3 regions of the Serratia proteamaculans genome follow, and region 1 is predicted to be linked to each of the others. Evidence: predicted binding sites of a transcription regulator. Region 1 holds the regulator's gene; each other region holds the start of a gene.
What was found. Region 1 encodes PurR, which represses purine synthesis genes. Its sites were predicted from a motif close to CANGCAAACGTTTGCNTG; they were not measured.
Positions count from the first base shown of each region.

Region 2: QOT07_RS22620 (NCS2 family permease) is a predicted target of PurR. The motif match lies at 1,466-1,483, and genes of this name have one in related genera.
Region 3: carA (glutamine-hydrolyzing carbamoyl-phosphate synthase small subunit) is a predicted target of PurR. The motif match lies at 731-748, and genes of this name have one in related genera.

Region 1 covers NZ_OX461105.1:2,377,590-2,379,797, reverse strand. The annotation lists gene cydH (cytochrome bd-I oxidase subunit CydH) at 1-81, opposite strand, end outside; gene purR (HTH-type transcriptional repressor PurR) at 405-1,430, shown strand; gene punR (DNA-binding transcriptional activator PunR) at 1,427-2,208, opposite strand, start outside.
Region 2 covers NZ_OX461105.1:4,868,245-4,870,452, forward strand. The annotation lists gene QOT07_RS22620 (NCS2 family permease) at 1-1,340, opposite strand, end outside; gene QOT07_RS22625 (VOC family protein) at 1,677-2,084, opposite strand; gene QOT07_RS22630 (glutathione S-transferase family protein) at 2,132-2,208, opposite strand, start outside.
Region 3 covers NZ_OX461105.1:705,426-707,633, forward strand. The annotation lists gene dapB (4-hydroxy-tetrahydrodipicolinate reductase) at 1-501, shown strand, start outside; gene carA (glutamine-hydrolyzing carbamoyl-phosphate synthase small subunit) at 972-2,120, shown strand; gene carB (carbamoyl-phosphate synthase large subunit) at 2,136-2,208, shown strand, end outside.

The DNA.
Region 1 (2,208 bases):
AGCAGCGGTGAAGCTGAAAGCAATAATCACGGCCAGCGCACAGACGGTGGTGAACAGTGACATTTTCAGATCGGTATCCATTACAACTCCTTTTCAGATTGGGTTTCCCAAGGGTAAAAGGCACACAATTAATGCGTCAAACCATTTTCACACAGTTAGCCAATAAAATCTTGTTATCATTTCCCGGTTTATTATATCGATTACCTCTTCCCCTTTTGTTCAATATGGGACAAAATTCGCAGTTCACAACTGTGTACCGGCAAAATGCCCCTCCTGACCAAGCGCTGACGACTTCAACACACTAAAAACTCAGTTTTCGCTTCTTTGGAGAAGGATCTACGCAGGCAAACGATTAACATCACACTTACATGCTGCAACATGTGAGTTCAGGAGTCATTCTTTACATGGCAACGATTAAAGATGTGGCCAAACGCGCTGGCGTTTCCACCACCACCGTTTCGCACGTCATCAATAAGACTCGTTTCGTCGCCGAAGAGACAAAAACGGCCGTGGCTGCCGCGATTAAAGAGCTGCACTATTCACCCAGCGCCGTGGCGCGTAGCCTGAAGGTCAATCACACCAAATCGATTGGTTTGCTGGCGACCTCCAGCGAAGCCCCCTACTTTGCCGAAGTGATCGAGGCGGTGGAAAACAGTTGCTACAGCAAAGGCTATACGCTGATCCTGTGTAACTCGCACAACAATCTGGACAAACAGCGTGCCTATCTGGCGATGTTGGCACAAAAACGCGTCGATGGTCTGCTGGTCATGTGTTCGGAATACCCGGACCAATTGCTCGGCATGCTGGAAGACTATCGCAACATCCCAATGATGGTGATGGACTGGGGTACCGCGCGCGGTGATTTTACCGATACCATTATCGATAATGCCTTCGAAGGTGGCTATTTGGCCGGGCGTTATCTGATCGAGCGCGGCCACCGTGATATCGGCGCCATTCCGGGTCAGTTGGCGCGTAATACCGGTGGCGGCCGCCATCAGGGCTTTTTAAAGGCCATGGAAGAAGCCAATATCGAAGTTCGCGACGAATGGATTGTCCAGGGTGACTTTGAGCCAGAATCCGGCTACAAGGCCATGCACCAGATATTGTCGCAGAAGCATCGCCCGACCGCGGTATTCTGCGGTGGCGATATCATGGCGATGGGTGCGATCTGCGCCGCCGATGAACTTGGGCTGCGCGTACCGCAGGACATCTCGGTGATTGGCTACGATAACGTACGTAACGCCCGCTATTTCACCCCGGCGCTGACCACCATTCATCAACCGAAAGAGCGTTTGGGTGAGATGGCATTCACCATGTTGCTGGACCGTATCATCAGCAAGCGCGAAGAGTCGCAGGTGATTGAAGTGCATCCCAAGCTGGTTGAGCGCCGCTCGGTCGCTGACGGCCCTTTCATCGATTACCGCCGCTAGTCGTTAGCGCCGGAAGCCTCTGCGGTTTCCGGCGTCACTTCGCTTAACCATTCCTGATTCAAGGTTTCACTGTCCCCCAGGTAGTCCAACAGCCAGGCCATCGCCGGTGATGGCGTATTCTGCTGCCAGGTCAGGCAACAAGGGCTGGCCGGAAACGGCTGTTGCAACTGCAACGCCACCAGTTCCCCGCGCTGCACCAACGGCAATGCCTGATGCGCAGGCATCATGCCGACGCACAGGCCTGCACACAGGCAATCCAACGCCGAGGCCCAGTCCGGCGCCACCAACCGCCGTTGGTTGTCCAGCGTCCAGGTGACTCGTTTGGGCAGGTTGCGTGAGGTATCTTCCAGACACAGCGATGGGAAAGGCCGAAGCTGATCGTCGTTCAGCAGCCCTTCCAGCGCCGCCAGCGGATGCTGCGGGCTGACCACGCACAACCAGCGCATATCCCCCATATCGCGAAAAGCATACCCGCCGCCGACCGGCACTGCCCGCGTCGCCCCAATCGCCATATCGGCACGCCCATCCACCAGCGCATCCCACACACCGTTAAACACCTCCGGTTGCACCATCAGTTCAACGTCGGGGAAATGGCGGTAAAAATCCAGCACCAGTTGGCGACAGCGCTGAGGTTTAACAATGATGTCCACGGCAATTTTCAACTGGCCACGCCAGCCGTTAGCCACCTGCTGACACTGTCGACGGGTGTCGAGCATTTTTTTGATGACAATGCGCGCATCCTGAACAAACAACACGCCGGCCGGGGTCAGCTCCACGT
Region 2 (2,208 bases), 2.5 Mb from region 1:
TAGAACGCCACCAGGGCTACGGCGATCAGCACGGTGCCGATATTCAACCGACGCCATTCACCGGAGAAGATACGGCCAATCACCAGTGAGCTAAAGCCCAGCATGATGCCGGTGACGATATTACAGGTCAGTACGATAAACACCGCGCACAGCAGGCCGGACATCGCATCAACAAAGTCGTTGAAGTCCAGCTTGGTGACGTTGCTCAGCATCAGCAGGCCCACATACATCAGCGCCGGTGCGGTCGCGTAAATCGGCACCAGATAAGATAACGGTGACAGGAACAGGATCATCAGGAACAACAGACCGACCACGGTCGCAGTCAGGCCGGTTTTACCGCCTGCGGCAGTCCCTGCGGCAGATTCGATATACACCGCCGCCGGGGCGGCGCCCACCAGGCCGGAGAAAATGCTGCTCAGGGAGTCCGAAGTCAGCGCTTTGCCGCCGTTGATGATCTGCCCGTCTTTATCCAGCAGGTTGGCCTGACCGGCCACCGCGCGGATGGTGCCGGTGGCGTCAAATACTGCCGTCATCACCAGCGCCAGCACGCTCGGCAATACTACCGGCTGCAATGCCCCCATGATATCCAGGCTGAAGATCAGCGAATGGCCGTTGGCATCCGCCAGGCTTGGCATGGCAAACAGACCCTGATATTTCACCGCGGGGTCAAACACCAGGCCAATTACCGAAATGGCGATAATCACCAACAGGATACCGCCCGGCACGCGCAGTTTCTCCAGACCAAAAATCACCGCCAGCCCGAGCAGCGTCATCACCACCGGGAATGAAGTGAAGGCGCCCAGTGCCACCGGCAGGCCATCCAGTGGGTTCTTCACCACCAGGCCCACGCCGTTAGCGGCGATCAGCAACAGGAACAGACCGATACCAATGCCGGTACCGTGCGCCACGCCCATCGGCAGATTACGCAGGATCCAGGCGCGGATGCCGGTTATCGAGATAATGGTAAACAGCACGCCCATCAGGAATACCGCGCCCAACGCCACCGGAATGCTGATGTGTTGGCCCAGCACCAGGCTAAAGGCGGTGAAAGCCGTCAGTGAAATCGCACAGCCGATGGCCATCGGCAAATTCGCCCATAATCCCATCAGCAGCGAGCCCAGACCGGCGACCAGACAGGTGGCAACAAACACCGCCGTTGGCGGGAAACCGGCCTTGCCCAGCATGCTCGGCACCACGATCACCGAGTAAACCATCGCCAGGAAGGTGGTTAACCCTGCCACCACTTCCTGACGCACGCTGCTGCCACGCGCAGAAATATTAAAATAGCCATCAAGCCCGCCTTTTGGTTTAACGGCGTTATTCGCTTGAGAATTCGACATGTTGCTGTCCCCTGTGTTTCATTGCCAGCCCGTTTCAAAGGCTTGTTATTCCGCTCACGCCTGTTTTGTAGGGTATCGTTTGCTTTCCGGTACTTTACTCACGTCGCCAACTGGCGGCGCTCACAAAGGCAAACGATTAACTCTCAATGCGTGATGCGGGTGATTTGCGGTGGTTTATTCAAGGCAAACGATTATCCAGCCTTATATACCCTCTGATCAACCAAAGATCGCGGCAATTTATGCAGAAAAGTATTGGGATCCATCATTATCGAAAAGACGGTATTTGTCACATAGGTAAATCTGATGGGAAAGCCCCCCGAACGGAGGGCAAAAGGGTTACTGAGCCTGTGCAGCTTTTTCATCCATGTACATCAGTTCCCAGATATGACCGTCCAAATCCTGGAAACCGTGGCCGTACATAAAGCCGTAATCTTGTGGCTGGTTATAGGTGTTGCCCCCGGCGGCGATCGCCTTGCGCACCAGAGCGTCCACCGCGGCCCGATCGGGCTGCGACAGGCACAGCAAAACCTCGGTCGCCTTCCTGGCGTCGCTAATCGGATTCGGGGTGAACATTTTGAATTTGTCGTGGGTCAGCAGCATCACATAGATACTGTCGCTGACCACCATGCAGGCGGCGGTGTCATCGGTAAACTGTGGGTTGAAGCTAAAGCCCAACTGGGTGAAAAACGCCACCGATGCGGGCAGATCGCCCACCGGCAGGTTAACAAAAATTTGCGTAGCCATGGGCTACCTCCGATGAAGGTTGACCTCATCGAGTATAGCCCATTCCCTCAGCTCAGCAGGTCATAAGGCCCCCCCTGTTCAAGCGCCCGCTGGTAGGCCGGGCGTGTATGAATGCGCTGCAGAT
Region 3 (2,208 bases), 1.7 Mb from region 1:
GATGCCGGCAAAGAGGCCATCCGTGCCGCCGGGCAGCAGATTGGTATCGTCTTCGCCGCCAACTTCAGCGTCGGCGTCAATCTGGTGCTGAAACTGTTGGAAAAAGCCGCTCAAGTGATGGGCGACTATACCGATATCGAGATTATTGAAGCGCATCACCGCCATAAAGTGGATGCCCCTTCGGGCACGGCGTTGGCGATGGGCGAGGCGATTGCCGGTGCACTGGGACGCGATCTTAAAGAGTGTGCGGTGTATGCGCGCGAAGGTTATACCGGTGAGCGCGATCCGAAGAGTATTGGCTTTGCCACTATTCGTGCCGGCGATATCGTCGGGGAGCACACCGCCATGTTTGCCGACATCGGCGAGCGGGTAGAGATTACCCATAAAGCCTCCAGCCGCATGACTTTCGCCAGTGGAGCGGTGCGCGCGGCATCATGGCTGTATAAGCGTGATAAAGGGCTATTTGATATGCGGGATGTGCTCAATCTTGACCAGTTATAATTGATTTATATACCATCGTGATGTGGTTGTATTGATCATAATGCTATGATTAACGGACAATAATTTTATTGTCCTTTTTTTTAACGCTTAAAATGATGATGATGCATTTATTTTATAGTGTAATGCTTGTTTTTATGTGTTTAATTTGATTTTTTTGCCGTTAATCTCAAACAATGATGTTTTTAGCCCGGGATTTTGCCTTTATCATTGCGCTTTTTTGTCATTCCTCCCCGCAACCGTTTACCAACCCGAGTTTAGCGGTGTTTTTGTGGCTGCTAACCCTATTAAACGTTGAGAAGTGCAAAAATAAGAGAAAAAATGGCGCTTTGGGTAGACAAGCGGAGCTCTCATCATTAAAATGCGCCCAATTTGCCAAAAATTGACCTTGAAGGCGGTTTTTGCATTGATTTAGATCGCGATATCTGAATTAATATGCAAATATTGTGATTGATTATTCCTTGGAGGGTGTTTTGATTAAGTCAGCGCTATTGGTTCTCGAAGACGGAACCCAATTCCACGGTCGGGCCATCGGGGCAGAGGGTACGGCAGTGGGGGAAGTGGTCTTCAATACGTCGATGACCGGTTATCAAGAAATCCTCACTGATCCTTCCTACTCCCGCCAGATCGTTACTCTTACTTATCCTCATATCGGCAATGTCGGCACCAATGCTGCTGACGAAGAATCCTCCGCTGTACACGCCCAAGGCCTCGTCATTCGCGACCTCCCACTGATTGCCAGCAACTACCGCAACGAAGAAGGCCTGTCTGACTACCTGAAGCGTCACAACATCGTGGCGATTGCCGATATTGATACCCGCAAGCTGACCCGTCTGCTGCGTGAAAAGGGTGCACAGAACGGCTGCATCATCGCCGCTGACACACCGGATGCTGCCCTGGCATTGGCGAAGGCCAAAGGTTTCCCGGGCCTGAAAGGCATGGACCTGGCGAAAGAAGTAACCACTCAGGAAGCATACAGCTGGCAGCAAGGTAGCTGGACGCTTGAAGGCGAACTGCCGGAAGCCAAAGCGGCCTCCGAGCTGCCGTTCCACGTGGTGGCCTACGACTTTGGCGCCAAGCGCAACATCCTGCGCATGCTGGTGGATCGCGGCTGCCGCCTGACGGTAGTGCCGGCGCAGACCCCGGCAGATGAAGTATTGAAGATGAGTCCGGACGGCATTTTCCTGTCCAACGGCCCGGGTGACCCGGAGCCTTGTGATTACGCCATTACCGCCATCAAACAGTTCCTGGAAACCGACATTCCGGTATTTGGCATCTGCCTCGGCCACCAGTTGCTGGCACTGGCCAGCGGCGCGAAAACCGTGAAGATGAAGCTCGGCCACCACGGCGGTAACCACCCGGTAAAAGATCTGGATAAAGACTGCGTCATGATCACCGCGCAGAACCACGGTTTTGCCGTGGATGAAAACAACCTGCCGGCAGAACTGCGCGTAACGCACAAATCCTTGTTTGACCACACGGTGCAGGGCATTCACCGCACCGACAAGGCTGCGTTCAGCTTCCAGGGGCACCCTGAAGCCAGCCCGGGCCCACACGATGCCGCGCCGCTGTTCGATCACTTTATCGAACTGATCGAGACTTACCGTTCTAACGCCAAATAATCAGGAGCAGTAAAAATGCCAAAACGTACAGACATAAAAAGCATCCTGATCCTCGGCGCTGGCCCGATTGTTATCGGCCAGGCGTGTG